2 regions of the Streptomyces pactum genome follow, and region 2 is predicted to be linked to the other one. Evidence: riboswitches for the same ligand, from Rfam matches in the RefSeq annotation. Region 2 holds a riboswitch; the other holds the start of a gene.
What was found. Region 2 has a riboswitch for cyclic di-AMP ahead of B1H29_RS14415 (C40 family peptidase). Riboswitches for the same ligand answer to the same signal wherever they lie in the genome.
Positions count from the first base shown of each region.

Region 1 (3,712 bases), 1.6 Mb from region 2:
GGCCGCAGTTGGTGGCGACGGCCAGGTCGGCGATGGTGACGTCCTCGGTCTCGCCGGAGCGGTGGGACATCATGCACTTGAAGCCGTTGCGCTGGGCCAGCTCCACGGCGTCCAGGGTCTCGGTCAGCGAACCGATCTGGTTCACCTTGACCAGCAGGGCGTTGGCGGCGCCCTCGTCGATGCCGCGGGCCAGGCGCTCCGGGTTGGTGACGAACAGGTCGTCGCCGACGATCTGGACCTTGTCGCCCAGCTTGTCGGTGAGGGCCTTCCAGCCGTCCCAGTCGTCCTCGAACAGCGGGTCCTCGATGGAGACCAGCGGGTACGCCGCGACCAGCTCGGCGTAGTACTCGGTCATCTCGGCGGCCGTGCGCTCCTTGCCCTCGAAGGTGTAGGAGCCGTCCTTGTAGAACTCGGACGCGGCGACGTCGAGCGCGAGGGCGATCTGCTCGCCGGGGGTGTAGCCGGCCTCCTTGATCGCCTCGAGGATGAGGTCGAGGGCCTCGCGGTTCGAGCCGAGGTTCGGGGCGAAGCCGCCCTCGTCGCCGAGGCCGGTGGCCAGGCCCTTGTTCTTCAGGACCTTCTTCAGCGTGTGGTAGACCTCGGCGCCCCAGCGCAGGGCCTCGGAGAAGGACTCCGCGCCGATCGGGGCGATCATGAACTCCTGGATGTCCACGTTCGAGTCGGCGTGCGACCCGCCGTTCAGGATGTTCATCATGGGCACCGGCAGCAGGTGCGCGTTGGGGCCGCCCAGGTAGCGGAAGAGCGGCAGGTCGCTGGCCTCGGAGGCGGCGTGGGCCACGGCGAGCGAGACGCCGAGGATGGCGTTGGCGCCCAGCGAGCCCTTGTTGTCGGTGGCGTCCAGGTCGAACATGGCCTGGTCGATCAGGCGCTGCTCGGTGGCGTCGTAGCCGACGAGCTCCGGGCCGATCTGCTCGATGACGGCCAGGACGGCCTTCTCGACGCCCTTGCCCAGGTAACGGCCCGCATCGCCGTCACGCAGTTCGATGGCCTCGAAGGCGCCGGTGGAGGCGCCGGACGGAACGGCGGCACGACCCGTGCTGCCGTCGTCGAGGCCGACCTCGACCTCGACCGTGGGGTTGCCTCGGGAGTCCAGGATTTCCCGGGCTACGACGACGTCGATGGACGGCACGAGCATCTCCTTCTTCAATGTGACGCTTCGGTGTGACGCGCGGGCCCGCGGGACCGCAGCGGCTCTGCGGGACCGAGCCTAACCGGCTCCGGGCGATCGGCCAGCCGATCGCCCACCCGCTGGACAGAACCGAGAGTAAATTGTTTCCGAACGGAACAAAGACGTTTCCGGAAACCGGGGCGAGGTCGAGGGGAGGCCGGGGGGAGGCCGGAGCGTGGCCGAGGCGTAAAAAGCCCGTCCCGGTGCGTACGGGGGAACACGCACCGGGACGGGAGCAAGGGGGGACCGCCGTTTACTTCAGGTGGAGCTGCTGACCCGGGTAGATCAGGTCGGCGTCGTCGACGATGTCGTCGTTCAGCTTGAACAGCTTCGCCCAGCCGCCCTTGACGTCGTGCTCCTCGGCGATCGAGCTGAGGGTGTCGCCCTTGACGACCTTGTACTCGCCGTCGCCCTTCTCGACCTTCTTGCCGGTCGGGGTGGTGACGGTCTTCTTCTCGGCGGCCGGACGCTCGGCGGAGCGGGAGGCCTTCTGCTCGCTCTCGCGGCTGTCCGAGGAGCCGGAGGACTGCGCGGAGCCCGAGGACTGCGCGGAGCCGGAGGACTCGGACGAGCCGGACGAGTCGGAGCCGGCCGAGGAACCGCCGCCGGTGTACGCGGCGTTCGACAGACCGGTGCCGCAGACCGGCCAGGCACCCTTGCCCTGGCCCGCGAGCACCTTCTCGGCGATCTCGATCTGCTGCGCCTTGCTGGCCTGGTCGGCGGTGGCGGCGTACTGAGTGCCGCCGTAGCCGGCCCAGGTGGAGGCGGAGAACTGCAGACCGCCGTAGTAACCGTTGCCGGTGTTGATGGACCAGTTGCCGCCGGACTCGCACTGGGCGACGGCGTCCCACTCGGACGCGGTGGCGGCGGAGGCGTTGCCGGCCGCCATCAGCGGGGCGGCGACGGCGGCACCGGTGACACCGGCGACGGCGATGACACGGGTGGCCTTGGACGGACGGCGGTGCTTGCCCTTGCCGGAAAACAGCATGGTTGATCCCCTCACCGACGCCTGCGAGGTGAGCTGTCGGGTTCGGGCCGGTTGAGTTGCCCGGCCGGGTTCCTCACGGAACTCGGCTCCACCCCTAGCCGCTCCGGCACAACTGCCCGGTGCGGCACTTACCTTGGGTCCCCCGCTCCTGCCTTCGGCGCTTGACGCGACGACTGTTCCCGGACGGCCGCTGGCAGGATTCGGCGTTGCGGCAGCCGGGGCCCGCGATGGCGAGCGGTCACGACCGTAGACACGCACTCCGCGGATTTTCAAAGACGATCACGGCTTCTGAGACCTATCTCTCACGTGATCCAAAACGGACATACAGCCTCTAACCGTGACGCGAACTGCCCCTACTTTTCGCCCGATTCGCCCGTGACCGTGAGCGTCTGACCGGGCAGGATGTGGTCCGGGTCGGTGCCGACGACCTCCTTGTTGCCGGCGTACAGCGAGCGCCACCCGCCGTCGAGCTCGAGGGAGTCGGCGATACCCCAGAGACTGTCCCCGGAACGGACCGTGTACGAGCCGTCCACGACCTCCCGCGACTCGCCCTCACCGCGCGAGGCGTGCCGCCCGGACGACTCGGCGTCGCGGCCGTCCGCCGCGCCCTCGTCGGCGCTGCCGCCGCGGTGCTTGCCCGCCCCGGACTGCCCGGTGTCGGTGAGAGACGAAGAACCGTCACCCTGACCCGACTTGTCCGATTCGCCGACCCCCGCCTCCGGCGAGGCCGTCGGAGACGCGTCGGCACCCTGCGGACCGGCGCTCCCCGTGGGCTCGGATTCGGGCGACGTGTCGGACTTGGTCGAATCGTCCCCACTGTCCGACGTGGAGTCGGACGAGGACGACGAGGACGACGAGGGCGACGCAGCGGCTGAAGGGGTCGAGGGAGACGCGCCGGAACCGGGCTCCGACGACCCGGTCGAACCCGATGAGCCGTTCAGGCCGGACGAGCCGTTCAGGCCGGACGAGCCGGACGCGTCGGGGGCGTCCGACGCCTCGGGAGTTTCCGACCCCTCCGACGAGCCGTCACCCGTCGCACCCGTACCGCCGATGACGGAGCCCGAGTCGTCGCCCAGGCCCGCGAGCAGACCGCAGGTCGGCCAGTTGGCGATGCCCTGGTCCGCGTGTACCTTCTCGGCGATTCTTATCTGCTGGGAGCGACTGGCCTGGTCGGCGCTCGGCGCGTACTCCGTGCCGCCGTACCGCTCCCAGGCGTCCTGGGACAGTTGCAGGCCGCCGTAGTACCCGTTGCCGCTGTTCTGGCTCCAGGCGCCGCCGGTCTCGCACTCGGCTACGCGATCCCAGTTCGCCCCGTCGGCCGCGTGGGCGCCGGTGGCGCCGAGGAGCGGGATCGCGATGGCGGAGCCGGTCACTCCGGCGGCGACGACCAGGGCGGGAGCCTGGCGGGGGCGGCGGTGACGACCGTTCCCGGAGAGCATGCGACGACCTTTCACGAGACAGCGGGGAGCGCGCGGCGGGTGATGTTCGGCGCCACGCTGATTCGTGAACGTATAGGCAGATGATCGCTTGTCACA
Region 1 is NZ_CP019724.1:5,148,697-5,152,408, reverse strand. It holds gene eno (phosphopyruvate hydratase) at 1-1,150, opposite strand, end outside; gene B1H29_RS21965 (transglycosylase family protein) at 1,443-2,177, opposite strand; cyclic di-AMP (ydaO/yuaA leader) riboswitch at 2,181-2,347, opposite strand; gene B1H29_RS21960 (transglycosylase family protein) at 2,531-3,616, opposite strand.
Region 1: another riboswitch for cyclic di-AMP. It lies ahead of B1H29_RS21965 (transglycosylase family protein); the one in region 2 lies ahead of B1H29_RS14415 (C40 family peptidase).

Region 2 (3,712 bases):
GCTCGAACTCCAGGGCGACGGCCGCGAGTTCCTGGAGGTTCTCGATGCGGGTCTCGTCCTGCGGGTCGGTGGAGGCCTGCAACTCCGCGAGGTAGCCGGTGCGTTCGAGGATCGCCTCCAGCACGGTCGCCGGTCCGGCGCCGGACTCGACGATCGTTTGCAGGTCCTCCATGAGCGTGTTGAACCGCTTGACGGCGTTCGCGGAGCGCGCGGCCATGCCGTACGCCTCGTCGACCCGCTTGAGGGCCTGCGGGAAGCTGATCTTCTCGCGCTGGGAGAGGGCGTCGATCATCGCCTCGGCGCGGTCGCCGATACCCCGCTTGGGGACGTTGAGGATGCGGCGCAGCGGCACCGAGTCCTCCGGGTTGGCCAGCACCCGCAGGTAGGCCAGGACGTCCCGGACCTCCTTGCGCTCGTAGAAGCGGACGCCGCCGACGACCTTGTAGGGCAGGCCGACGCGGATGAAGACCTCCTCGAAGACACGGGACTGGGCGTTGGTGCGGTAGAAGACGGCGACGTCTTGGGCCTTCGCCTCGCCCGCGTCCGTGAGGCGGTCTATCTCGTCGGCGACGAACTGGGCCTCGTCGTGTTCGGTGTCGGCGACGTACCCGGTGATCTGCGAGCCGGAGCCCTGGTTGGTCCACAGGTTCTTGGGGCGGCGGGACTCGTTGCGCTCGATGACCGCGTTGGCGGCGCTGAGGATGGTCTGGGTGGAGCGGTAGTTCTGCTCCAGCAGGATCGTCGTCGCGTCCGGGTAGTCCTCCTCGAACTGGAGGATGTTGCGGATGGTGGCGCCGCGGAAGGCGTAGATCGACTGGTCGGCGTCGCCCACCACGCACAGCTCGGCGGGCGGGACCTCGGCCTCGGGCGGCACGTCGACGGCGTGCTCGGAGGTGCCGACCAGCTCGCGCACCAGGGAGTACTGGGCGTGGTTGGTGTCCTGGTACTCGTCGACCAGGACGTGCCGGAAGCGGCGGCGGTAGTGCTCGGCGACGTCCGGGAAGGCGCGGAGCAGGTTGACCGTCGTCATGATCAGGTCGTCGAAGTCCAGGGCGTTCGCCTCGCGCAGCCGCGACTGGTACAGGGCGTAGGCCTGGGCGACGGTCTTCTCGAATCCGTCGGCGGCCTGGGCGGCGAAGTCCTCCTCGTCGATCAGCTCGTTCTTGAGGTTGCTGATCTTCGCGCTGAAGGACTTGGGCGGGAAGCGCTTGGGGTCCAGGTCGAGATCACGGCAGACGAGCGCCATCAGGCGCTTGGAGTCCGCGGCGTCGTAGATCGAGAAGGACGACGTGAAGCCGAGCCTCTTCGACTCGCGGCGCAGGATGCGCACGCACGCGCTGTGGAAGGTCATGACCCACATCGCGTTCGCGCGCGGGCCGACGAGCTGCTCGACGCGCTCCTTCATCTCGCCCGCGGCCTTGTTGGTGAAGGTGATCGCGAGGATCTGGCCCGGGTGGACGCCGCGCTCGGCCAGCAGGTGGGCGATGCGGTGGGTGAGCACGCGGGTCTTGCCGGAGCCGGCCCCGGCCACGATGAGCAGCGGGGAGCCGGAGTGCACGACGGCGGCGCGCTGGTTCTCGTTCAGCCCGTCGAGGAGCGCGGCGGCGTCCAGGGCGGGGCGCGGGGCGCCGTCCCGGTAGTGGGTGTCCCGGTCCGGCGGCGCGTCGAACTTCCCGCCGAACAGATCGTGCGGGACCGGCTCCGGTCCGTGATCGTCCTCGGGCGGTGGCGGGGGTTCCCCCTCGTGACCGCGGGGGGTCTGGAGGCTCGCCAGGAAGCTGTCGTCAAAGAGGCTGCTCATCGCTCTCCGAGTCTAGGGTGCCCCACCGACAACCCGCCGCCACCCCGGAAAACGGCCGGCATCCGGACGCCGGGCACGCCCTGCGACCGGGCGAGGCACGAAGAGTGACGCACACGGGCGCCCGCAGCGAAGGTCACGAAAATGTATCGGGCATATCACCCACCAACCTTCACAGCCGCCACACGAGTTGGCTACCGTGCGGACAGGCCGCACGACCCCCTCCGGCGAACGTCGCCGGGCCGCGCGGCCTCCGCCGAGTCCGGCGTGCCAGCACGGCGCCCGGAGCCGGGGACCCAACCGAGAACCTTGGGGTGAATCGGCCGTACCGCCCCCGCCGGGGCGGACCCGCCGTAGGGCAACCCTTCCGAACCATCGCCCGAACCCGACAGCTAACCCGGTAGGCGGACGGTTGGAAGGAGTCGCCTCCTTGGCGTCGCACCGCAAGTCGCGTCCCACCGGTACGCGCGTCGCAGGCATACGGCCCCCCGCCCTCGCCACGGCGGCCCTCACCTCCGTGGCCCTGCTGTCCCAGACCGCCACCGCCGCACCGTCGGACGACGACAGGCCGAGCCTCGAAGAGGTCGAGAAGAAGGTCGACGACCTGTACCGCCAGGCGGGGTCGGCGACGGAGAAGTACAACGCGGCCAAGGAGAAGACCTCCAAGCAGCGCAAGCGCGTCAGCACTCTCCTCGACGACGTCGCCCAGCGCACCCAGAAGCTCAACGAGGCCCGCGAGGAGCTGGGTTCCTTCGCCTCCGCGCAGTACCGTACGGGCGCCTCGATCCCGGAGACCGCGACCTTCCTGCTCGCGGACTCGCCGCAGGACTACGTCGACCGGAACCATCTGCTGAACCGGCTCACCGGCCGCCAGAAGGACGCGGTCGACGACTACGTCACCCAGCAGTCGGAAACGATGGAGAAGCGCCGCGAGGCCACTGAGAGCCTCGAGACGCTCACCGAGTCGCAGAGCGACCTCAAGACGGCCAAGGCCACCGTCCAGAGGAAGCTCGCCACCGCGCGGGAGCTGCTGTCGGAGCTGACCGCCGAGGAGAAGGCCCGGCTCGCGGCGATCGAGAAGAAGAAGCAGAAGGAGGCCGCCCGCAAGGCCGCGGAGCTCGCGAAGCGGCAGGCCGAGGAGCGGAAGCGGCAGGAGCAGGCCGACCGGCGGGAGAGCGACGCCGCTGCGGGCTCCTCCGGAGCGTCCGGCTCCGGTGACACCGGCACGGAAACCGGGCCCTCCGCCCCGGACTCGTCCAACGGCACCAAGGCCGAGAAGGCGCTCGCCTTCGCCCGCGCCCAGATCGGCAAGCCGTACGTCTGGGGCGCCACCGGCCCCGACTCCTACGACTGCTCCGGCCTGACCCAGGCCGCCTGGAAGGACGCGGGGGTGATCCTGCCGCGCACCACCTACGACCAGGTCGACGCCGGCACCACGGTCCCGGTCGCCCAGGCCCGCCCCGGCGACCTGGTCTTCTTCTACGACGACCTCAGCCACGTCGGCCTCTACATCGGCGACGGCATGATGATCCACGCCCCGAAGCCGGGCGCGTACGTCCGTGAGGAATCGGTCTACTACGACGGCGAGTCGTCGATCCACAGCGTGGTGCGCCCGGCCTGAGCCGCGCGGGTCCCTAGCATCGGGCGCATGTCATCCGGCACCTCTCCCGCCTCCTCCCACCCCCTGCGCGCCTGGTGGGCGCAGCGTCCGCCGGCGGCCGGGGCCGCGGTCATGGCGACCGGCATACTGTCGGTCGCCCTGCACCTGACGGGCCACGAGATCCTGTCCCGGATCGCCCTGGTCCTGGCCTGCGCCGCCTGGCTGACGCTGGCGGCGAACTTCGTCTACCTGCTGCTGGTCGAGCGCGCGCGGTGGGTGACGCGGGCCGGGACGCCGGGCGCTCTCACCGCCGT
Region 2 is NZ_CP019724.1:3,523,092-3,526,803, forward strand. It holds gene pcrA (DNA helicase PcrA) at 1-1,801, opposite strand, end outside; cyclic di-AMP (ydaO/yuaA leader) riboswitch at 2,043-2,221, shown strand; gene B1H29_RS14415 (C40 family peptidase) at 2,229-3,419, shown strand; gene B1H29_RS14420 (tellurite resistance/C4-dicarboxylate transporter family protein) at 3,447-3,712, shown strand, end outside.